3 regions of the Cryobacterium sp. TMN-39-2 genome follow, and region 2 is predicted to be linked to each of the others. Evidence: riboswitches for the same ligand, from Rfam matches in the RefSeq annotation. Region 2 holds a riboswitch; each other region holds the start of a gene.
What was found. A riboswitch is a leader RNA that binds a small molecule or an ion and turns the genes downstream of it on or off. The one in region 2 is predicted to bind thiamine pyrophosphate.
Positions count from the first base shown of each region.

Region 1: linked by a shared signal. The riboswitch ahead of E3O57_RS04880 (hypothetical protein) and the one ahead of E3O57_RS09760 (ECF transporter S component) in region 2 are both predicted to bind thiamine pyrophosphate.
Region 3: linked by a shared signal. The riboswitch ahead of thiM (hydroxyethylthiazole kinase) and the one ahead of E3O57_RS09760 (ECF transporter S component) in region 2 are both predicted to bind thiamine pyrophosphate.

Region 1 covers NZ_SOFX01000014.1:25,071-32,879, reverse strand. Annotated here, with positions in the region: gene E3O57_RS04885 (fructose-specific PTS transporter subunit EIIC) at 1-1,028, opposite strand, end outside; TPP riboswitch at 1,116-1,216, shown strand; gene E3O57_RS04880 (hypothetical protein) at 1,207-1,929, shown strand; gene E3O57_RS04875 (formylglycine-generating enzyme family protein) at 2,066-3,070, opposite strand; gene E3O57_RS04870 (HNH endonuclease signature motif containing protein) at 3,282-4,889, opposite strand; gene E3O57_RS04865 (hypothetical protein) at 4,981-5,454, opposite strand; gene E3O57_RS04860 (sensor histidine kinase) at 5,606-6,826, shown strand; gene E3O57_RS04855 (DNA-binding response regulator) at 6,823-7,443, shown strand; gene moaA (GTP 3',8-cyclase MoaA) at 7,495-7,809, shown strand, end outside.
Region 2 covers NZ_SOFX01000027.1:351,484-359,292, reverse strand. Annotated here, with positions in the region: gene E3O57_RS09790 (VIT1/CCC1 transporter family protein) at 1-494, shown strand, start outside; gene E3O57_RS09785 (TIGR03086 family metal-binding protein) at 609-1,199, opposite strand; gene E3O57_RS09780 (LLM class flavin-dependent oxidoreductase) at 1,429-2,463, shown strand; gene E3O57_RS09775 (hypothetical protein) at 2,492-3,109, shown strand; gene dinB (DNA polymerase IV) at 3,194-4,477, shown strand; gene E3O57_RS09765 (hypothetical protein) at 4,487-4,813, shown strand; TPP riboswitch at 4,896-5,006, shown strand; gene E3O57_RS09760 (ECF transporter S component) at 5,038-5,715, shown strand; gene E3O57_RS09755 (ABC transporter ATP-binding protein) at 5,726-7,288, shown strand; gene E3O57_RS09750 (energy-coupling factor transporter transmembrane protein EcfT) at 7,285-7,809, shown strand, end outside.
Region 3 covers NZ_SOFX01000042.1:16,894-24,702, forward strand. Annotated here, with positions in the region: gene E3O57_RS15675 (glutamate--cysteine ligase) at 1-1,014, opposite strand, end outside; gene E3O57_RS15680 (ABC transporter substrate-binding protein) at 1,212-2,237, shown strand; gene E3O57_RS15685 (iron ABC transporter permease) at 2,210-3,301, shown strand; gene E3O57_RS15690 (ABC transporter ATP-binding protein) at 3,298-4,068, shown strand; gene E3O57_RS15695 (alpha/beta fold hydrolase) at 4,103-4,972, opposite strand; gene E3O57_RS15700 (isocitrate lyase/phosphoenolpyruvate mutase family protein) at 5,010-5,810, opposite strand; gene E3O57_RS15705 (hypothetical protein) at 5,937-6,203, shown strand; TPP riboswitch at 6,237-6,337, shown strand; gene thiM (hydroxyethylthiazole kinase) at 6,329-7,147, shown strand; gene thiE (thiamine phosphate synthase) at 7,144-7,785, shown strand; gene thiD (bifunctional hydroxymethylpyrimidine kinase/phosphomethylpyrimidine kinase) at 7,782-7,809, shown strand, end outside.

The sequences.
Region 1 (7,809 bases), on a different contig from region 2:
CCCAGGATCAGGCCGAGCACGACGACGCTGCCGCCGTCGAGGCTGGAGAGGAAGTCGGTCATCGAGGAGAACACCCAGGCGATCGGCTGGCCGAGTGCGAGCACGAACAGGCCGCCGACGACGAGGGTGGTGATCACGGGGATGACCAGGATCGGCATGATCGGCTTGATGAAGCGGTGCACGGGGATCTTCTTGATGCCCAGCGCCACGAAGCCCACCAGGAAACCGGTGACGATGCCGCCGATGAAGCCGGCACCCGATTCGGAGTTGTAGAAGGAGCCGGTCGTGGCGATCCAACCGCAGATCATGCCCGGTGCGAGCCCGGGCCGGTCGGCGATCGCGTAGGCGATGAAGCCGGAGAGGATCGGCACCATCAGGGTGAAGCCGAGCACGCCGATCTGGTTGATGGTGAACCAGAAGCTGTCCTCGGGGATCACGAGTCCCTGCGGGGTGGCCTCGCCGCCGATCGACAGCGAGATCGCGATGAGCAGCCCGCCGACGACGACGAACGGGATCATGTACGACACGCCGTTCATCAGAGCGCGGTAGATGAAACCGCCGATGTCGCGTTTCCCGGCGCTCGCCGGGGCATCCGTGGTCACGGCGGCGCGGCCGGTGGGGGCGGCGGCCAGCGCCTCGGCGATCAGCGCGGCCGGGCGGTGGATGCCGTCGGAGACGCGGGTGGAGACCATGCGCTTTCCGCCGAAGCGGGACAGGTCGATCTGGGTGTCGGCGGCGACGACGACAGCGTCGGCGCGGTCGATGTCGGCCTGACTGAAGGTGCCTTCGACGCCGACGGACCCGTGCGTCTCGACCCGGATCTCGTAGCCGAGTTCGGTGGCGGCCGCGTCGAGTTTCTCGGCAGCCATGTAGGTGTGGGCGATGCCCGTTGGGCAGGCCGTGATCGCCAGGATCAACACCGTGGGCGGCGCGATGGTGGTGTCGGTCGGGGTGTCAGGCATGGTGCGGTGTCCTTCCAGGACGACGCCGACGACCGGTGGCCCGTCGGCCATGGAGCGCGTGCTCACCCGGTGAAGAATGCAGCAGCCTGTCCAGCGTACAGTTCGGCGCCCGGTGCGTTCGAGAGTCTTTCGGCCCTGCCGGCCGCTAGGGTGGGACGCGACACGGGGTGCCTCCGCCGGATGCGGACGCTGAGATCCAAACCCGTCGAACCTGACTAGTTAGCACTAGCGAAGGGATGTCGCCATGTACGTTCACGCCGCCGAATCACGCCGGGACGCCGACCCGGATCGGCAGCCGGAGCCGGACCGCACCGAACCGTTCAGCAGGCTGCTCTGGGCCGACATCGCCGAAACCCGCACCGCCATCGATGCGTTGCTCTTCATCTCGGAACTCGGCGAGGGCAGCCTGTCCGCCGGCCACTTCGCCTACTACCTGGCCCAGGATGCCCTCTACCTCGCCGCGTACTCCCGGGTGTTGGCGCAGGCGAGCGTCCTGGCGCCCACCCCCGCCGAACGGGAATTCTGGGCTACCGGCGCCGCCAACTGCATCGAGGTGGAACTCGAGCTGCACCGCACCTGGCTGACCGGCCATGACACGCGGCCGGCGCCCGGCCCGGTGACCCGGTCCTACGTCGACCACCTGGTCGCGGTCAGCGCGGCAGGCAACTATGCGGTGCTGCTGGCAGCGGTCCTGCCCTGCTACTGGCTCTACTCGGATGTCGGCGAGCGCCTGCACGCCGGCTTCACGGCGAGCCGGCGCGACGCGGCGCATCCGTACGCCGACTGGCTGGAGACCTACGCCGACGAGGGGTTCGCGGCCGCGACCCGGCAGGCCATCCTGCTCACCGACACCGCGGCGGCCACCGCGACGGCCGTCGACCGGGCGCTCATGCGCGCCGTGTTCGCCCGGTCGGCGGCCCTCGAGTTGCTCTTCTTCGACGCGCCCCGGCTGCACGCGCCGGGGTAGCAGACCACGACCATCCGCACCCGCGGATGCATGACTCCTGCGATTCCCTGCCGCCGACCGGTGATCGCCCCGGAATCACGAGGCGGTCGGCCACACCGGCGGAATCGAGCACGAGTTGTGCCTCGGCGGCGGCGGCTCAGGTCAGCGCCACGGTGCGGAAGCCCACGTTTCCGGCCGCGGAATCCGCGGTGTTGGAGGCCCGAGCGGAGTTGCGGTACCGGTTGCAATAGGAGTCGTGGCAGAGGTACGAGCCGCCGCGCATCGAACGCTGCTCGCCTGTCGCCGGGCCGGCCGGATTCTCGGCGGGGGAGTGCGCGTAATAGCCCTCCGCCCACCAGTCGGCGCACCACTCCCAGACGTTGCCCACGCTCTGCCAGAGGCCGTAGCCGTTCGGCGCGAACTCCCGCACCGGGGCGGTGCTGAGCCAGCCATCGGCCAGGGTGTTCACCGCGGGAAACCGGCCCTGCCAGATGTTGCAGCGCTGCCCTTCCTCCCACTCGTCTCCCCACGGGTAGCGCCGGCCGGCCAGCCCGCCGCGCGACGCGCACTCCCACTCGGCCTCGGTCGGCAGCCGTCGCCCCGCCCAGGCGCAGTAGGCCAGCGCGTCGTTCCAGCTCACCTGCACCACCGGATGCTCGGCCAGCCCGTCGAGCGATGAACGGGGGCCGGCCGGATGCGCCCAGTCCGCGCCGCGCACCCCCAGCCACCAGGGTGTCTGCGGGGGTTGGCCGACCACGTCATCGAGGTCGGCCTGCAACGCGAGGTGGAACACCGCGGAGTAGCCGAACAGCTCCGACTCGGTGCGATACCCGGTATCGGCCACGAACCGGGCGAAGGCGGCGTTGGTGACCGTCGTCGTGTCGATGGAGAAGGCATCCAGCCGCACCTCGTGCACGGGGGTCTCGCCGTCACCGGGATTGCCCGCGCCGTCGGCGTCGCCCATGGCGAAGACCTGCGCCGGCACCAGCGCCTGGTCGAGATGATGCCGGCTGGCGAGCCCGGTCGCAGAGTCAACGGCATCGTGCCGGGCGCTGTGCTGCGTAACGTGTCCAGTGGACTTCTCTGGCGCGGCCTCGGGCCGTTGGGCGTTGGTCATCACCTCGTGTGCGGGTGCACAGCAGCTGTGGTCGTCTGTCGTCACGCGCAGACTGTACCGCGCGGGGTAGTCGGCGACGACCCCTGCCGCTGCACAATCCCGGCAGGTGGCAGGTGGCAGGTGGCAGGTGGCAGGTGGCAGGTGGCTGGCGGTACGCGGCGGGCGGCACGGGCGGCAGTCGATGGGTGGCAGCGGCGGGCGGCGGGCGGCGCTGGCGTGTGACAGGCGACGGGTGGGCGATCCGCGGATTGCGGGATCAGGCCCTGGGTGGTGCTGTTGTTTTTGGCGGTCCGTCCCGGGTGCGGCCGGGCATCTCGATGAGTGCTTGGCCGGGGTCGATGGTTGTGGGTGGGCGGAGCCAGTAGCGGCCGGTGTTTTCGAAGATCTGCCAGTGCTGGTTGTGGAGCAGCAGGTGGTGGGCGGGGCAGAGCAGGATGCCCTGGTTGATGTCGGTTCTGCCGTGGTCTCTGAGCCAGTGTTCGATGTGGTGGGCTTCGGTGAACGCCGGTGGGCGGTCGCAGCCGGGCCACCGGCAGCCGCCGTCGCGGGCGGCGAGGGCTTGGCGTTGGGCCCGGTTGAACAGGCGTTGTTCGTGGCCCAGGTCCAGGGGCCGGTTGACCTCGTCGACGGTGATCTCAACACTTCCCGAGTCGCAGATGAGGCGTTCGATGGTTTCGGGGGAGACCGGGGCGTTGTTGCCCTCGATGTAGCCGTGCCCGGTTTGGCCGGGAAGGCAGATCAGGATGTCGTCGGCGGCGGCCGGTCCTGTGGGCGCGGCGGGTCTGGCCGTCGTGGCGGTGGTGGTGAGGATCTGCACGGCGGGGCGGCGGCCGCCGAGCATCTCGTTGGGGTTGATGGTGGTGCCGGCTTTGAGGAGGTCGAGGAAGCCGTCGCAGGTGATTTGGCTGGTGTTGCGGGGGTCGTTCTTGACGCGTTTGGCCCAGGCGGCGCGTTCGGTGTCGACGAAGCGCACGCCGCCGCGGCGGGGGCTGGTGAGACTGTCGAAGGTGGCTTTGATGAACTCGCCCTGTTCCGCCGGGAAGAGCCCGTCGATGCGGACCTGGCCGGTGTTCAGGGTCCAGATGCGCAGGTAGCGGTCGTCCCAGGCTTTCTGTTCCCGTACCCTAATGCCGGCCTCGTCGAGGCTGTCGCGCGTCTGCCGGGCCCGTTTGAGGAGCTGGTCCACGTCCATCGCCGCGGCGTCGGCGAGCAGCCCCGCCAAGGCATCGGCGAGGACCGGGCCGGTGACGACGGTATCGATGTCGCCCAGGCCGGTGCGTAGGGCGTGCGCGGCATCGATCGAGAGGGTTCCGCCGGTCACGGCGTGCGAGATCGGTGCGTGCCACGGCATCGGCGCCGGCAGCGGAACGACCGGAGCGACCCCGCCGTGGCCGTCGAACCCGTCGACCCCGTCGAGCCCATCAGGGATGTCCGGGTCCAGCACCCCCTCGAGCAACCGGCGGGCCGCTTCGGCGTCGGTCGCGGCCGCCTGCGCTTGGGCGTCTTCAACCTCGGCGAGCATCCGGCCCACCCCCACGAGCTTCCGCGACTCGACCTTGCTGGTGCCGGTCAGCTTCTGAATCAACCCCTCGGGATTCAAAAAGCCCTGCTGCGCAGCCAAACCGGACTGGCCCAGCTCCCACCGGGACCGCTGGGCCAGGGTCTTCGCCAGCCACGCCTTGCGGGTGTCCAGCTCGCGTTGGGCCCGGGCCAGGGTCTGCTGACCGGACAGGACAGCGGCATCCGTGAGCTTGTCGTAATCGGCACTGCAGGAGCCCAGCCGGGCCACGTCGACCGCCGCATCCACCAGCCCATCGCCGCGGGAAGTAGCGAAGATGTCTGCGACACTCGACCGGTTTGTCATGCCCCGAATCTAGCCCGATTCCGAAACTTTGTGTGAGCAAAAGTCAACTTGTGGATAACTTTTCTTGGGCCATACCGGCCTCCAGCCGCGCCTAGCGGAGGACGGTGACGCCGACGGTGGTGAGCACGCCGAAGACCACGCCCCAGATGATGATCGAAATGATCTGCCAGAAAATGACGGCGTTCTTCGAGGCGCCGAAGGACACCATCGCGGCCGAGGTGATCTGGCTCGGCAGGATCGTCTGGCCGAGGAGGCTGACGCCGGCAACGCCGTACCTGTCAAAGCGTTCGCGCAACTTGGCCCGGCGGGGCGAGTCGGGCTTGGTGGCTTTGCCGAGGCGAACCCGGGACCGCACCCCGTGGGCGCTGAGGACGACAACGAGCATTGAGAGCACGTTGCCGACGATGGCGGCGAGGACGGCGACGACCGGATTGACCCCGGCGAGAATGCCGATGGCTGCTCCGAAGTACGACTCCACGAACGGGATCGCGGCGGCGAGGACGATACCGACCCACTGCAGGAGCTCGGGCAGGGAGGCGGTGAAGTCGCGCAGCGCGTCAATCAAGATGAAGCCTTTCGTCAGAGGGCCCGGTGGTCCGGGTCATGACTCAATCCTCCGGGCCGGCCGCTCTCCGCTGAAGTGTCGCCGTGTCACCGCGTGCCGGGCACTTCCACACATCGGATAGTGACAAATGTCACTGCTCTACGCTGGCAGCATGCCTGACGCCCTCACCCGCGAATCACCGCGCCCGGCCGGACAGGCGCGCAGCGTGCACACGACCTGGACCTACACCCTCGCATCGATCGTCTTCTTCTTCGTCGTGCTGGATTCGATCCTGCTGGGCGTCGCTGCGTCGAACTTCGAGGCAACCGAGGATGGCCGTGACGCCGCCCTCATCGTGCTGATTCTCGTGTGCGGGGCGATGCACGTGCGCTACTGCTGGTTCCTCCGCGTCGGGCGGGGCGGTGGGATGCCGCGGCTCGCCTGGACCGTGGCACTGATCGTTCCCGCCGTCACCGTGTGGCTGCTCGGCCTCGCCACCCCGGGCGCCGGCTTGTTCGCCGCCTTCCCGCTGTGGATGGGTCTCAACGCCATCGCACCCCTGCTGCCCCGTGCCCGCCGGTGGACGGTTCTTGTCGGCGGAGCCGCCGTGACCCTGGCACACCCGCTGCTGGCGTCCTCGCTCTTCGGCCATCCACTCGAGGCGTCGGGCATCTCGGGGGTTTGGCTGTTGTTCACCTATGGCGCGTTTCTGCCGATGATGGTGCTCTCCAGCCTGTGGTGGTGGGAGATCGTGGTGACCCTCGATCGGCACCGGTCGGTCGCCGCGGAGCTCGCGGTCGCGCACGAGCGGTTGCGCTTCGCCTCCGATCTGCACGACATCCAGGGCCATCACCTGCAGGTGATCGCGCTCAAGTCCGAACTTGCCGAACGCCTCCTTTCCATCGATCCGGATGCCGCCCGGGAGCACCTGCACGAGACCCGGCTCATCGCCAAGCAGGCGCTCGAAGAGACCCGATCCCTCGTCGCCGGATACCGCCAGGTCGACCTGGCGACCGAACTCGAGAACGCCCGAGAGGTGCTGACCGCATCCGGGGCCGACTGCGCGCTCGAACTCGGTGTCCTGCCCGCGGGTATCGAGGTCCGCAGGGTCCTCGCGCTGGTCGTGCGGGAGGCGACGACCAACATCCTGCGACACAGCACCGCGAGCAAGGCGGCGATCACCCTCTCGACGAACGCCGAGGGCAGCACCCTCGAGGTCGTCAACAACGCGGCGTCGCCCGCGACGGATGCGCCGGGGCGCGTCCTCAGCAGCGGCCTGACCGGTTTGCGGGACCGGGTCGCGGCGATCGGCGGGCACTTGGTCACCGAAAGTGACGGCGACACCTTTGTGCTGCGGGCGTTCGTCGCCGCCGGAGTGGGTGTCGGCGCGTGAGCGCGGCGCCCCGCGTCATCCGGCTGTTGATCGCCGACGATGAGCACCTCATTCGCGGTGCGCTCAGCGCCCTGCTCAGCCTGGAGGCCGATATCGAGGTCGTGGCGAGCGTCGGCAACGGCGTCGCTGCGGCGGAGCGGGCGCTGGAGACGAAGCCCGACGTGTGCCTGCTCGATCTCGAAATGCCCGAGGCCGACGGCATCGAGGCGGCCACGCGCATCCTCTCGACCGTGGCGACGAAGGTCGTGATCGTGACGCGGCATGCCCGCCCCGGTGTACTGCGGCGCGCGCTGGGAGCAAGGGTGTCGGGATTCGTGCCGAAGTCGACTCCGGCCGAGGACCTCGCCGACGTGATCCGCGCCGTGGCAGCAGGCAAACGGTACGTCGACCCCGAGATCGCGGCGACGGCGCTGACGGCGGAACGCTGCCCGCTCACCGACCGTGAACTCGACGCCCTGCGGTTCAGTCGGTCGACGATGAGTGTGCAGGACATCGCCGACAGGCTCCACCTCGCGGCCGGGACCGTGCGCAACTACCTGTCATCGGCGATGACGAAGCTCAACGCGCGGTCGCGGCACGAGGCGGCGGAGATCGCCTGGCAGCAGGGCTGGATCTAGCCGGGGCCAGGGCTGCGGCGAACCCGAACCGTTCGGGGTTAGGGTCGGTGTATGCCCGGTGCACCGATTCCCGTGCGCGTCATCGAGCCGCTGGCCGGTGACGTGACGCTCGGGCCAGCCCTGGCCCCGGATACCCAGCTCGTCGACACCCTCGGTCGCCCGCTGCACGACCTGCGCCTCTCGGTCACCGACCGGTGCAACTTCCGCTGCGTGTACTGCATGCCCAAGGAGATCTTCGGCAAGGACTTCGCCTTCATGCCCCGCGACGAGATGCTCTCGTTCGAGGAGATGACCCGGCTGGCGCGTATCTCGGTGGCGCACGGGGTGGAGAAGATCCGGCTCACCGGCGGCGAACCGCTGCTGCGC
Region 2 (7,809 bases):
CATCCACCCCGAACCCGGCCACGCGCAGCGTGCTCTCACACCTGGACGAGGCCGCCAACGAACTGACCCTCGTGTACCGTGCCCAGGGCATGACGCCCGAGGACGCCGAGGTACACGCCCGTGAGGTGCTGCGCACCGTGGCCGTCGCGACCGGTGCGCTCGACGTGAGCCGGCTCGACGGCTCCACCGCCGCACTTGTCGACGAGCACGAAGCCATCGGCACCGGCACGGGCGCCGCGATCTCCAGCTTCTGCTTCTTCGCCTCCGGAGCCCTGCTGCCGGTGCTGCCCTACCTGTTCGGCATGCAGGGCGTCGCTGCGATCATCGTCGCCGCGGTCCTCGTGGGCCTCGCGCTGCTGGCCACCGGTGCCGTCGTCGGTCTGCTCTCCGGCGGTCCGCCGCTGAAGCGTGCGCTGCGTCAGCTTGTGATCGGCTTCGGAGCCGCCGGGGTCACCTACCTGCTCGGCCTGCTCTTCGGCACCACCGTCGCCTAGCGCCCGGCCCAGCGCCGCAACTGTTGCCGGTGCGGACAAATGGTCCCGGTGTGCCGGGCGCACTTGTCCGAACGAGCAACAGTTGGTCGGCGTGGGCGGACGCGGCGGCGGCGGTCAGCGGCGGTCGTCGCGGCCGGTGAGGGCCAGCAGCCGGGACTGCAGCGGAGCGTCCTCGGGCATCGGCACCGGGGAATCGAACAGGCCACTGGCCTCCAGCGCATCCCGCTGCGGCTCGAACACCGTCCAGACCGCCTCGATCAGAGCAGGGTCCAGGGTCTCCTCGGCCGCCGTCGCCCTGGCCAGGTCCCAGGAGTGAATCGTCACGTCGGAGACCTGCTCGCGCAGGTAGTCCAGCACCGTGACGGTGTCGTAGGAGAGCTGCACCGACGCATCCGCAGGCGCCGCCTGCCACGCCGCGGTGGCCAGTGAGGAGTGCGTGTGCCATTCGGCAACGAGGTCGTCCCCGAGCGGGTCGACGCGGCGCCGGGCCTGGTCCAGGGTCAGCCCGGCCAGCAGCGGCGGGATCCACTGCTGCTCCCGAACGACGTGGCGCACCAGATCACCGACGGTCCACTCCTTGTCGGGCGTCGGAGCGTTCCAGTCGTCCACGGCTGCGATGCGCCGGCCGAATTCACGGTGCGCCTGTTTCTGCAGGGTGTACCAGTCGATCGCCGGGGCAGCGCTGGCGGAGGTGGTGTCAAGCACAGTTTTTTCGGACAGAGTCTTTTCAAGCACAGTGGGCTCACTTCGTTGATTGTCGTGCGGCATCCGCCCAGAGGGGAAAGTCCGTGCTGGGTGCAACGACGCTCGGCCCGCGGGCATTCCGGGTCCGCCGGAAATCTCGCCGTCAGTGCGAGAAGTTCCGCCGTAGAAGCTAGGTTCGACAGAGAACACCGCCGGGCTCTGTCCTCGGCCCTACCGCGACGAGGTCCACATGCCAGCTTCCAGTGCCCCGGGTTCCATCGCCGTCATGCTGCCGCGAGACCTGCCCGCAGCGCAGTTCGTGGCTTACGCGCGCCGCGCCGAGGAACTGGGTTTCACCGAGATCTGGGTGGTGGAGGACTGTTTCTTCCGCGGCGGCATCGCCCAGGCCGCCGTGGTGCTCGCCGCCACCACGACCATAGTTGTGGGAATCGGGATCCTGCCCGCCGCAGCCCGGAACCCCGGCTTCGCGACCCTCGAGATCGCCACCCTCGCCGAACTTTTCCCGGGTCGACTGCAGGTGGGCATCGGGCATGGCATGCCCGTCTGGATGCGGCAGACCGGCAGCTGGCCGACCAGCCCCCTGGCCATGCTCGCCGAGAACATCGACCTCATGCGTGCCCTGCTGCGCGGGGCCTCCATCACGACAGCCGGCCGCTACGTTCAGGCGGATGCCGTGGCCTTGGCCGGTCCGCCGTCCACGGTGCCGCCGATCCTAGCGGGCGTGCGCGGACCGAAGTCCTTGCAACTGGCCGGCGCCTGCGCCGACGGGGTGGTGCTGGCCGAGCCCGTCACCCCCGAATACCTCGCTGCCGCGATCGGTGCCCTCGATGCCGGCCGCGACGCTCCGCCGGAGGGCTTCGGGTTCCCCGGCCTCCGCCCCCCGTCGGCGGCCCGTCACGTGGTGGCCTACAACGCGGCCGCCGTCGACGAGGACCCCGCCGTGGCCCGCAACCTGGTGCGCCCGGCTCTTGAGCGGATCGGCGACCCCGATTGGGCCCCGCACATCACGGTGCTGCCCTTCGCGGAGGAGTTCGCCGCCCTGCGCTCGGCCAGCGCCAGCCGGGCTGACTTCGCGGCAGCGATGCCCGAGAGCTGGGTCGATCAGCTCGCGGTGGTCGGCACCGCCGCATCCGCTCGCCGCCGCATCGATGAGCTGCACACCGCCGGAGCCACGAGCGTTGTCCTCATCCCGGCCGGTCCCGACCCTGTGAAAGCGCTGGAGTCGCTGGCCACGGTCCTGTCGGTCCGGGCTGGTGCCGCCTAGGCTGACACCAAAGCGAAGGAGCAGACTCATGGGATTCCTCGATCGCCTCCTGGGCCGACCCGAACAACCGGAGCCGCCCCGCACCGCGCCGGCCCCGCAGCGCACCGACGACGAGATCGCCGTGGAACGCTACAGGTACCTCTTGCGCACCGCACCGCCGGAGACCATTGAACAGGTGCACACCGAAGCGTTCAGCAAGCTCACCGACGAGCAGCGCGACCTGCTCTTCCAGCAGCTGACCGAGAACGCGATGGAGGGTGAGCGCCCGGCGAACGCCGAACCGGCCACCCTGGCCAAGTCCGCCACCCGGGCCGAACTCCGCCAGCCGGGCACCCTGGACCGGGTCTTCGGCGGCGACCAGGCCGGCGGCCGGCAGGGCCCGGGCTTCGGCAGCATGCTCGGCGCTTCCCTGCTCGGTACCGTGGCCGGCTACGTCGTCGGCTCGGCGCTGGTGGGCGCGTTCCTGCCCGATATGGGCGGTGAGGCGGATGCGGCCGGTGACGCCGGCACCGACTCGGGCGCCGAGACCACGGCGGACTCAGGCGATTCCGGCGGCGATTTCGGTGGTGACTCCGGCGGCGGTTTCGGTGGTGACTCCGGCGGATTCGGCGATTTCGGCGGCGGTGGAGATTTCGGCGGTTTCTAGCTCGATGCCGACCCCTCCTGCCTGTACTCTCGAAGGTAGCTTCGAGTTGGTTCCGGCCGGAGCGGCAGAAGGGTGTGGTGCGGCGTGAGCAGGCAGGATGGCAGCGACCGGCAGACCACCGGCGCCGATGTCGACGACACAACCGCCACCATGCTGCACATCGACATGGATGCGTTCTTCGCGTCCGTCGAGTTGCTCGACCACCCCGAACTCGTGCACCTCCCCGTCGTCATCGGCCACCGCTCCGGTCGGTCCGTGGTGACAGCGGCCAACTACGTCGCCCGCAAGTACGGGGTCAACTCGGCTATGCCGATGGCCATCGCCCTGCGCCGCTGCCCGGCCGCCATCGTGCTCGAGCCGCACATGGGCCGGTACGTGGAGGTGTCCCGCCAGGTGATGGGCATTTTCACCGACATGACGCCGATGGTCGAGCCGCTCAGCATCGACGAGGCGTTCCTGGATGTCGCGGGCGCCCGGCGTGTGCACGGTTCACCCGCCGAGATCGGCCGGAAGATCCGCGCCCGCGTGTTCGCCGAGACCGGACTCACCTGCTCGGTCGGCGCCGCGTCGACCAAATTCGTGGCCAAGCTGGCCTCCGGACGGGCCAAGCCCGACGGGCTGCTGGTCATCCCCGCGGAGGACACCATCGCTTTCCTGCATCCGCTGCCCGTCGGCGCCCTCTGGGGGGTGGGCGCCAGCACCGAACAGGCGCTGCTCGGGCTCGGGCTGCGGCACGTGAGCGATATCGCGCACGCCCCCCTCGAGATGCTGCAGCGTGCCGTCGGCGTCGCCAGCGCGCACAAACTGCACGATCTGTCCTGGGGTATCGACCCGCGCACGATCAACCTCGAACGCGAGGAGAAAAGCGTCGGCCACGAGGTGACCTTCGAACATGACGTCACCGATGTCGCCCGGTTGCGCAGCGAACTCCTGCGCCAAGCGGATGCGGTGGCCGCCAAGCTGCGCGGCAACGGCCTCGTCGCACGGACTGTGGTGCTCAAGCTCCGCTACGCCGACTTCAGCACGGTGACCCGGTCGCGCACCCTGGCCGAGCCCACCAACGTGGGCCGGCGGATATACGAGGAGGTCACCGCGAGCTTCGACGTGCTCGCGGCCCGCGGCATCCGGGTGCGCCTGATCGGAGTGCGGGCCGAGCAACTCGGCTCCGGCGACGGCGCCGGCATGGGCCTGTGGGACGATGACGACGACTGGCGGGAAGCCGAACTGGCCGTGGACACCGTCACCGCCCGGTTCGGCCGGGGGATCGTGCGGCCGGCCTCGCAGCTGGGCGGCGGGAGTGCTCCGAAGCGTGATGTCCATCCGTTCGGAACACCGAACGCCGGGACGCCGCAGGGAGAGGGGGAGTAGCCTCTCACCATGACTAATCTCGCCTTGAAGCTCGCAGAAAACGCTCGATCCATCGGCGTCAGGTCGGCCTACGGAGACCCCGTGCAGATCGAGGGCGTCACGATCGTTCCGGTGGCCCTGGTGCAGTACGGCTTCGGCGGTGGCGGCGAAGGTGACGAGTCCGCGGCGGCCGGCGGTGGCGGCGGTGGCATGGCCATCCCGATCGGCGCTTACGTGAAGTCCGGCGGAGCGGCCCGCTTCGAACCGAATGTGATTTCGCTGCTGGCCGTCGGCATCCCCTTCGTCTGGGTCGCCGGCAAGGCCATCGCGCGCATCATCCGCGCGCTCAAGCGCTAGCACCAGCAGCGAGATCGTCGCGCGCAGAAATTGTCGTGCGACGCCTTGCAGTGCCCAGATGCGCCCGGGGAGTTCTATACTCGAAGCTGAACACGGGAGTCCGGTGAACCGGGCTGAGAGGAAGCTACTTCAGCTTCGACCGTCGAACCTGATCTGGATCATGCCAGCGCAGGGAGGCTTCTCAATCCCGTGCCCAGTATTCCTCTACGGAAAGGGCACGTACAGTGCACGCGTCAATCAACACCCAGCCTTCCAGGACTTCGTCCGCCACCACTCCCTCCACGTCGCGGAAACCGCGGGTGCTGAAATGGCGGGTCGTCGACATCGTCGTGGCCAGCGTCATCGGCGTCGCCAGCGGCGTGATCTTCTGGGCATGGGGCCTGGCCTGGTCGCCGCTGAGCGCCCTCCTGGCCTTCACCCCCGGGCTCGAAGGACTCCTGGCCGGCGGCTGGCTGTTCGCCGGGGTGCTCGGCGGACTCATCATCCGCAAGCCCGGTGCGGCCGTCTACACCGAGGTCGTCGCCGCCGTCGTCTCGATGCTCATCGGCACCCAGTGGGGCTTCTCCACCCTGATCTGGGGTGTCGTCGAGGGGCTGGGCGCGGAGATCGTGCTGGCCCTGTTCTTGTACGCCAACTGGCGCCTGGGCGTGGCCCTCCTGGCCGGCGCCGGCGCGGGCATCGCCGTGGGTCTGCTCGACACCACCTTCACCAGCTACGCGGCCCTCGACATCGGCCCCAAGATCGTCTACCTGGTTTCCGCCGTCGTCTCCGGTACCGTGCTCGCCGGGCTGCTGTCCTGGCTGGCGGTGCGCGGACTCGCCCGCACCGGCGCGCTGAGTCGGTTCGCCGCCGGCCGGGAATCGGGCCCGACCGACCGGGTCGACACCCAGCCCGCCCGGTGACCCGCACCGGATGCCCGCTCCGCGTCGCCGAGGCCCGGCCGTGACCGGCGCCAGGGTCACGGCCTCCGGCTGGGGCTGGCGGCACGCCGGCCGGTCCCGCCCCGCGGTCTCCGGGCTCGATCTCGACATCCGCCCGGGGGAGCGGGTGCTCGTGCTCGGACCCAGCGGCGCCGGCAAGAGCACGCTGATGCACGCCCTCGCCGGTGTGCTCGGCGATGACGAGGACGGCGACGAGACCGGCGAACTCCTCATCGACGGCCGCCGCCCCAGCGCGTCCCGCGGCCGGGTGGGCCTCGTGCTGCAGGACCCGGACTCGCAGGTCGTGCTCGCGAGGGTGGGCGACGACGTCGCCTTCGGCTGTGAGAACCGCGCCGTTCCGCGCGCCGAAATCTGGCCCCGGGTCGGTCGGGCCCTCGCGGACGTGGGCCTGGACCTGCCTCTGCGGCACCCGACCAGCGCGCTCAGCGGCGGCCAGAAGCAGCGCCTGGCGCTGGCCGGGGTGCTCGCCTTGCGCCCGGGCCTGGTGCTGCTGGACGAACCCACCGCCAACCTCGACCCTGACGGTGTCGTCGAGGTGCGCGACGCCGTGCTGCGCTCCGTGGAGGCGTCGGGTGCGACCCTCATCGTGATCGAGCACCGCGTCGCGGTCTGGCAGCACGTCGTGGACCGCATCGTGGTGCTCGACCCGGCCGGCGGCATCCTTGCCGACGGACCCACCGACAGCGTGCTCAGCGCCGAAGGGGAGCGGCTCGCCGCCGCCGGAGTGTGGATACCCAGGTTCCCACCCGCGACGCCCGAACGGCGCCCCCGCTCCGACGGTCCCGGCGCGGAAGTCCTGCTCAGCGCCGATGACCTCGCCGTCGGACGGGTGCCGTTCGCCCGCAAACAGGCCGTCGTCGTCGCACACGGCCTCGACCTCGCCCTGCGCGCCGGCACGGCCACCGCTCTCACCGGCCCCAACGGCACCGGCAAGTCGACTCTCGCGCTCACCCTGGCCGGGCTTCTGGCCCCCGCGGGCGGGCGGTTGACCGCAACGGATGCCCTCGCCGCGGGACTCGGGCCGGCCCCGCACCGATGGCGCTCCCGCGACCTGCTGGCGCGCATCGGCACCGTCTTCCAGGACCCCGAGCACCAGTTCCTCGCCGGGACCGTGCGTGCCGAGCTCACGATCGGCCCCCGCGCCCTCGGCCTGGGCGGGGCAGAGCAAACTGAGCGAGTGGACGCGCTGCTGCACAGACTGCGGCTGGACCACCTCGCCGACGCCAACCCGTTCACCCTGTCCGGCGGCGAGAAGCGCCGGCTGTCCGTGGCGACGGTGCTGGCGACCCGGCCCCGGCTGCTCGTCCTCGACGAACCCACCTTCGGGCAGGACTCCCGCACCTGGGCCGAGCTGGTGCGCCTCCTCGCCGAACTGCTGGACACCGGCACCGCCGTCCTGGCGGTCACGCACGATGAGCAGTTCGTGGCCGCGCTGGCGGATGCGCGCCTCACCCTGGTGCCTGGAACCGGGCCGGCGAGTGGCCGCAGCGTGACCGCCGGGCTGCGCGCGCCCGCCGGGAGGGAGGCGTCGTGAGCCTGATGACGCCGGAGATCCGGCCCAGTGCGATCGCCGGAGTGAACCCGGTCGCCAAGCTCGCCGTGGCGCTGGTGATCAGCTGCGCCCTGATGCTGTCCATCGATTGGGTCTCGGCCGCGGTCGCCCTCGCACTCGAGGCTGTGCTGCTGGCCTGGTGCGGGCTGAGCGCCCGACAGTTCTGGCTGCGCACCGCACCGGTGTGGATCGCGGTTCCCTTCGCCGTGCTCACCACGGTGCTCTACGGACAGGACTCCGGCGCCGTGCTGTTCAGCGCCGGCTTCGTATCGGTGACCGAGGGGTCCGTGGCCCTGGCCCTCGCGATCGGGTTGCGGATCTTGGCCATCGGCATCCCCGGGATCGTGCTGTTGGCCACCACCGATCCCACCGACCTCGGTGACGGCCTCGCGCAGGTGCTGCGCCTGCCGGCCCGGTTCGTGCTCGGCGCCCTGGCCGGGCTGCGCCTGGTGGGCATGTTCATCGACGACTGGCAGTCCCTGGCCCTGGCGCGGCGGGCCCGC
Region 3 (7,809 bases), on a different contig from region 2:
CTGCGCGCCCGTTCCCGCGCGCCGCACCTGCTCCACCAGCTCGGCCACCCGAGGCCGGTCCCCGGTGCTCTCCAACGCGTCGCCGATGGAGCGCAGCAGACTGTCGGTGACCGCCCTGGCCGGGGCCAGCTCCCTGGTGGTGGGATCGAGGAGCCGCCCGCGGATGCCGTCACGGGAGGCGTGCCACAGCGCGGCGTCGAGCAGTTCGGGCTCCACCGCGGGCGGCGGCGCCCCACGCTCGCCCGCGGCCACGCCGGTCACGACCAGGGCGCGGGCCACCGCCGCAAGCAGCATCGTGGGCGCCAGGTCGAGTTGGGCGTCGGCCACCCGCACCTCGAGCGTGGGATACCTCTCGGACAGCCGCGCGTACCAAGCCACCGTGCCGGTGTCGACAGTGGCTCCCACACCGACCAGACGCCGGATGCGCCGGTCGTAGTCGTCGGCGTCGGTGAACGCCGGCGGACAGCCGGTGGTCGCCCAGCGGCGCATTATCACCGCCCGCCAGGAATCGAAGCCGATGTCCCGGCAGCGCCAGAACGGCGAATTGCCGGTCAGCGCCAACAACGTGGGCAGCCAGACCCGCAGATGATTGAGGGCGTGCACCCCGGCCTCCCGGGTGGGCACGCCCACGTGCACGTGCGTGGCGCAGATCTGATGGTCCCGCACGACCCCGCGCACTCCGGACCCGATCCGGTGGTACCGGTCCGCGTCGGTGAGGGTCGGCGCCGCCGGGGCGTCGAAGGGCGTGCCGGTGCCGACAGCCAGGACTCCGCGCTCCCTCGCCACCGCAGCCAGCTCGCCTCGAAAGGCGGCCAGGTCGGCCTCGGCCTCGGCCAGCTCGGTGAAAACCGCCGAGGCTCGTTCCACCTGTGAGGCCAGGAACTCGTGGGTGACGAGTCCGGGCGCGCGAGTCCGGGGCGGCAGATCGCCCAGGATGGTGTCGGCCATACTGACCGGCCGCAGGGAGCGCGGGTCGACGAGAAAGTACTCTTCCTCGATGCCAAACGTCACCATGTGCAGCCTCCGGGAGCCGGATCGGCGGAGCCGGACAGGAGCATCCTGTCACCGAGAGGCAGCTCAGGGAACACCTCACCGAGCAGACAGGAATTTAGGTAAGGCTATACTTACCAAGGCCCGCATCGCGAGGAGCCGTCACTTTCCGCTCAGCACCTTCAGGAGTTCTCATCACTACGAAAAGGACGCACGCCCTCGTGGGCCTGCTCACCGCCGTCGCGCTCGCCACCCTGTCGGGCTGCGGCGCCTCCGAGGAGATCGACTCACCGGCGGCCCTGGCCGTCGCCAGCGACGGGAAGACGGGGTATCCCCTCGTCGTCTCGAACTGCGGCTCCGAGCAGACGTTCGAGGCCGCCCCGGAGCGCGTGGTGTCGTTGGACCAGAACTCGACGGAGATCCTGCTGTCGCTCGGCCTGGAAGAGCGCATGGTCGGCACCGCGTCGTGGACCGACCCGGTGCTCGACTCGCTGGCCACCGCGAACTCGGCGGTGCCGCGGCTGGCCGACAACGCGCCCACCTACGAGGTGCTGTTGGGCACCGACCCCGACTTCGTCACGGCCTCGTTCGGTCGCCACTACGCCGACGCCGGGGTCGCCAGCCGCGAACGGCTCGCCGAGACGGCCATCGGCTCCTACCTCTCGCCCACCGACTGCGACAACGGTGTGAGCGTCAACGGCGGCGGAACCCGCACGACGGCGCTCAAGGTCGACGCGTTGTACCAGGAGATCCGCGAGCTGGCCGAGATCTTCGACGTGTCGGACCGGGGCGAGGCGCTGGTCAGCGAACTCGAAGGGCGGGCCGCGGCGGCCTCCGACGGCCTGGACTTCGACGGACGCACGGTCATGTTCTGGTTCGCCGACACGAAGACGCCCTACATCGCCGGCGGCCTCGGCTCAGCGGCGCTTCTGGCCAGCATAACGAACATGACGAATGTCTTCGCCGACACCGCCGACGATTGGCCTGCCGTTGGCTGGGAGAGCGTCGTCGACGCCGACCCGGACATCCTCGTCCTGGGCGATCTGCAGCGCGACCGCTTCCCCGGCGACCGTCTCGACGAGAAGATCCAATTCCTCGAGAGCGACCCCCTCACCAAGAACCTCGAGGTCGTGCAGGAGCAGCGCTACATCGCCCTGCACGGCGCCGAGATGAACCCGTCCATCCGCTTCGTCGACGGCCTCGAGAAGATCCGTGCCTGGTGGGACGAGCACAAGGGCGCGCTCTGAGCACCGTTGCCGCCGCGTCGGTGACCCGCGGGCGGCCCCTGCCGCGCGCCGTGCTCGGCCTGGTCCTCGGCCTGCTCGGCCTGGTCGCGATCGTGCTCTCGGTGGGCGTCGCCGTCACGCTCGGCCCCGCGGATGTGTCCCTCGTCAACGTGCGCGACATCCTGCTGAACCATCTCGCGTTGACCGATATCCCGGTGCGTGTCTCGGAGGATGCGATCGTCTGGCAGGAACGGCTGCCGCGGGCCCTGGTCGCAGCGGCGTGCGGGGCCGGGCTCGGCCTGAGCGGGGTCATTCTGCAGTCGCTGTTGCGCAATCCGCTTGCCGACCCGTTCGTGCTCGGGGTGTCCTCCGGGGCGTCGACGGGGGCGGTGCTCGTCGGGGTTCTCGGCATCGGCGGCGGAGCCATCGGGCTCTCCGGCGGCGCGTTCATCGGCGCCCTGGCCGCGTTCGGCTTTGTGCTGCTGCTCGCCCGGTTCTCGTCCGCCGGCACGGCGGGGGTCATCCTGGCCGGCGTCGCGAGCACCCAACTGTTCTCGGCGCTCACCTCCCTGGTCGTGTTCGCCTTCGCGGACTCCGACGAGACCCGTGGGGTGATGTTCTGGCTCCTCGGCTCGCTCGAAGGCATGCGCTGGGACGACGTGGCCCTCAGCTCCGGCGTGGTCACGGCGGGCGCCCTGGTCTGCCTGGTCTGGGCGCGATCGCTCGACGCCTTCGCGTTCGGTGAGGATGTCGCCGCGTCTCTCGGAATCCACGTCGGGCGCACCCGGCTGATCCTGTTGATCGTCACGGCCCTGTTGACCGCCACCCTGGTGAGCATCGCGGGCGCCATCGGCTTCGTCGGCCTGGTTCTGCCGCACGCGGCCCGCCTGCTCTTCGGCCAGCGCCACTCGAGGGTCATCCCGGCCACGATTGTGCTCGGCGCTGTCTTCATGGTGTGGGTGGATGCCGCGTCCCGCGTCGTCTTCGCCCCCACCCCGCTGCCGGTCGGCGTGGGCACCGCCCTCGTGGGCGTTCCCGTGTTCGTGCTGTTGCTGCTGCGGAACAAGGGCAGGGGCAGGGCGTGACACTCGAAGCGCACCGCGTGAGCTGGCGGCGAGGCGGCACCCTCGTGATCGACGACGTGACCCTCTGCCCGCTGCCCGGCTCGACGGTGGGTCTGCTCGGCCCGAACGGCTCCGGCAAATCCTCCCTGCTGCGCCTCCTCCAGGGCGTGTCGGCACCCGATACCGGCAGGATCACGCTCGACGGGGCCGACCTCACCTCGGTGCGTCGCCGGCACGTCGCCCGAACCGTGGCGACCGTCACGCAGCACGCGGAGACCGAGGTGGACATTCTGGTACGGGACGTCGTGCGGCTGGGCCGCACGCCTTACCGGTCGCTCTTCGGCGGGGACACCGCAGACGATGCGCGGGCGATCGACCGCGCACTGGCGCACGTGGGTCTGACCGACAAGGCGGACCGACTCTGGCGCACGTTGTCGGGCGGGGAGCGCCAGCGGGCCCACATCGCACGGGCTCTCGCGCAGGAGCCGACCGAGCTGTTGCTCGACGAGCCCACCAACCACCTCGACATCCGGCATCAGCTGGAGCTGTTGGCCCTCGTCGCCGACCTGCCGGTCACCGCGATCGTGGCCCTGCACGACCTGAATCTCGCGGCCACCTTCTGCGACAGTGTGCTTGTCCTGCAGGACGGACGCGCGGTCGCAGGGGGCAGCCCGCGAGACGTGCTCACGCCCGAGCTCATCGGCGACGTCTACGGGGTGCGGGCCCGGGTCGCCGAGGACGCGGTGACGGGCCGCTCCCACGTGCTGTTCGATCCCACCCCGCTCTGACGGCCGCGCCCCGCGGCGGCCGGATTCGGAGGGTCTAGGCCGTGTTCGCCGGGCGCCGGTAGAAACCGGCCAGCGCCGCGGTGAACGCCTGCGGCTGCTCCACCCACGGGTAGTGCCCCGCGCCGGCGATGGTCACGGCACGGCCGTTCGTGAACAGGTCCGCGACGGCCAGCACCGGGGCCAGCCCGGTGAGGCCGTCGTCGGCGCCCGCGACCACCAGAACCGGGCAGTGCACCTGCGCCAGGCCGATCAGGATGCCCGCCGGGTCGGCCCCGGCGAAGAACAGGTCCTGCGCCGCGGGATGCCAGGCGCCGGTCGCCTCGTGCTCCCGGGCCTGGGCCGTCCACCGCGACCAGGCGATCGGGGCGAGGTAGGGGAACAGGTGGTTGAGGTCGGAGGCGGTCTTCGCCGCCGTCGCCGCGATCCGGTGCGCGACGTAATCGGCGTACCAGGGCTCGGCGCGGTGCCCCGTGATGATGTGCGAGCTGTCGTCGGGGACGGTCACGAGCCACTGCGCGGGTGGGGTGAGCAGGCACAGGCTTGCCAGCCGATGAGGGTGGCGGGCCGCATAGGCGAGCGCGACGCGGGTGCCGGCCGAGTGGCCGAGCAGCTCGATCTCGGCCAACCCCAGGTGCCGGCGGAGCGCCTCGACGTCGTCGGCCAGGGCGGGCCAGGATGCGGCGGGCGCGGTGGGCGACGGCGACGACGCCCCCACGCCCCGCTGGTGCAGCACCACGAGGGTGCGCAGGAGGGTGAGCCCGGCCAGATCGCCCAGGTACTCCGGATGCCGGGCCGGCCCGCCGGCCAGCACGACCAGCGGCGGGCGCTCAGGCGCGCCCGCCGCATCCGGAGTCAGAACGTCGTAGTGCAGAACGGTCTCATCGTGCGACGCGAAGCTTGGCATGACCCCACCGTACCGAGCCGCCCACGCCGAAGCCGGGTTAGAGCTCGAAGGGGAAGCCGAGGTCGTCGGGGTAATCGCCGAGCGCGGTGAGCTGGGCGGCGGCGCGCTGCAACGCGGCGAGGGCCAGGCCGAGGGTGCCTGGGCCGAAGCTGACCCTGGAGACGCCGAGTTCGGCCAGCCGCGCCAGGGGAACGGCGCCGGGGTTCCCGATCACGGAGATGCGGCCGTTCACCTCGTCGAGGGCGCGCTTGACCTTGTCTTCGTCGCCCAGGCCGAGGAAGAAGATCACGTCGGCGCCGGCGTCGAGATAGGCGTTGGCACGCTGAACGGCCTCGGCCCACTCGCCGCCGCCCGCGAGGGTGTCGACGCGGGCGTTGATCACCAGGGGCACTCCGGCCGCCTCGGCGCCCTCCCGCGCCGCGGCGACCCGGGCGGCCGCGGTGGGGATGTCGAACTGCGGCGCCTTGGTGGCGCCCACGGAGTCTTCGATGTTAATGCCGGCGGCCCCGGCCTCCTCGATCAGGCGGCGCACGTTGCGGGCGACCCCCGCGGCATCCGCCGCGTAGCCCTTCTCGAAGTCGACCGAGACCGGCAGGTCGGTCGCTCCGGTGATGATGCGGGCGGCGATGATGGCCTCGTCGACGGTGAGGCCCTCGCCGTCCGGCAGACCGCGCACGTTGGACACCGAGTGCGAGGCACTGGCGAGGGCTTTCACGCCCGGGGTCTCGGAGACGATCTTGGCGGTGATCGCGTCCCACACGTTCGTGACGATCAGTGGCGTTCCGGGCACGTGCAGGGCGTTGAGGAGTTCGGCCTTGTTCAGCAGTGTGGTTGTCATCGGTCCAGTGTGCCGGGTGCGCCGGTGTAAACGCTGGAGGGTTTCAGACAAAGACACAGCGCTGTCAAGCGTGTATACACGTCGCCGCTTTGGTCTTAGCGTGAGGTCTACACCGAGGGAGATGTCATGCAGGCTCACACCCTCACGGTCGGCGAGCGCCTGTTCCGATTGCGCAGCTCGTGCGACGTGACCGCGCTCGTAGCAGCCCTCACGGCCGCCGTCCGGCAGGGTGGCGGAATGGTCAGGCTACCCGTCGTCGGCGATGTCGGTGTGGAGGCGCTCGTGTCACCCGGCGTCAGCGTGGTGCTGGAGACGTTCGAGGTGGATCCGCTCGCGCTTCTGGACCCGGCGGTGCCGGTGCCGTGGTTCGCCGTCGACGATTTCGACTACTAGTCCGGGTGTGAACAATCCGGCCGCTAGGGTTTCGGTAGTGACACGGGGTGCCCTGCCAAACGGCCGGGGCTGAGAAAACACCCGTTGAACCTGATCTAGTTCGTACTAGCGAAGGGATGTCCCGGATGACCATCCGTCTGACACCAGAGAATGCTGCCCATCTGCTCGACCGTCTGCGCGAGAGCCAACCTCTCGTACAGTGCCTCACCAACGCGGTGGTGACCAACTTCACCGCCAACGTGCTGCTGGCCCTGGGAGCCGCGCCCGCGATGGTGGACGTGCCCACCGAGGCCGGACCGTTCGCCGGGGTGGCCTCCGGAGTGCTGGTGAACGTGGGCACCCCGCACGCCGAGCAGCGCACTGCGATGCTCGAGGCCGCGTCGGCCGCACACGCCGCCGGCACCCCCTGGGTGCTCGACCCCGTCGCGATCGGCGTGCTGCCGGTGCGCACCGGGCTGGCTCGCGAGCTGCTGCACTTCCGGCCCACGGCCATCCGCGCTAACCCGTCGGAGATCATCGCCCTGGCCCAGCTGGGCACCGGCGGCCGAGGCGTGGACGCCACCGACTCGCCGGAGGGCGCCGCCGACGCCGCCGCCCTGCTCGCCCGCAGCACCGGAGCGAGCGTGGCCGTGTCGGGCGCGGTCGACCTCATCACCGACGGTTCGCAGACCATCCGGGTGGCCAACGGTCACGTGCTGCTCACCCGGGTCACCGGCGGCGGATGCGCGCTCGGCGCGGTGACCGCCGCCGTGCTCTCGCTCGTCGACCGGGACGAACCCGGCGCATCGCTCGCCGCGACCGCCGTCGCCACGCTGTTGTACACCGTTGCCGCGGAGCTCGCCGCCGCCGACGCGGCCGGGCCGGGCAGTTTCGCGGCGCACTTCCTCGACCGGCTGCACTCCCTCGACGGCGCCACCGTCATCGACCGGGCGCGGCTAGGGTGAGCGATCTCTCGCTCTACCTCGTCACCGACACCGCCCTGTGCGGTGCCAGGGGCGTGCTGAGAACCGTGATCGACGCCGTCGCCGGCGGCATCACCACCGTGCAGGTGCGCGACAAGACCGGGTCGGACGACGACGTGCTGCGCCTGCTGCTGCAGGTGGCCGACGCGGTCGGTGACCGCGCCACCGTGGTCGTCAACGACAGGGTCGACGTGTACCTGCGGGCGCTCGCCGAGCGCGCCGCCGTGCACGGCCTGCACGTGGGCCAGGGCGACGAAGCCGTGGCCAGAGTGCGCGACAGGGTCGGCTCCGACGCGATTGTGGGCATCACCGCCAACACCCCGGCCGAGCTTGACAGGGTCTTCGCGCTGCCCGCCGGCACCGTGGACTACCTGGGCGTCGGCGTCATCCGGGCCACCAGCACCAAACCCGACCATCCGCCCGTGCTCGGGGTGCCCGGTTTCGCCGCGCTGGCCGCCACGAGTGCGCTGTCCTGCGTCGCGATCGGCGGCATCGGGCTCGCGGACGTCTGGCCGTTGCGCCGGGCCGGGGCCGCCGGGGTGGCCGTGGTGTCGGCCGTCTGTGCCGCTCCGGATGCCCGCGCCGCTGCCAGCGCCCTGCACCGGGAGTGGACCCGATGACCGGGCCGAGGGAGATCCCCCGGG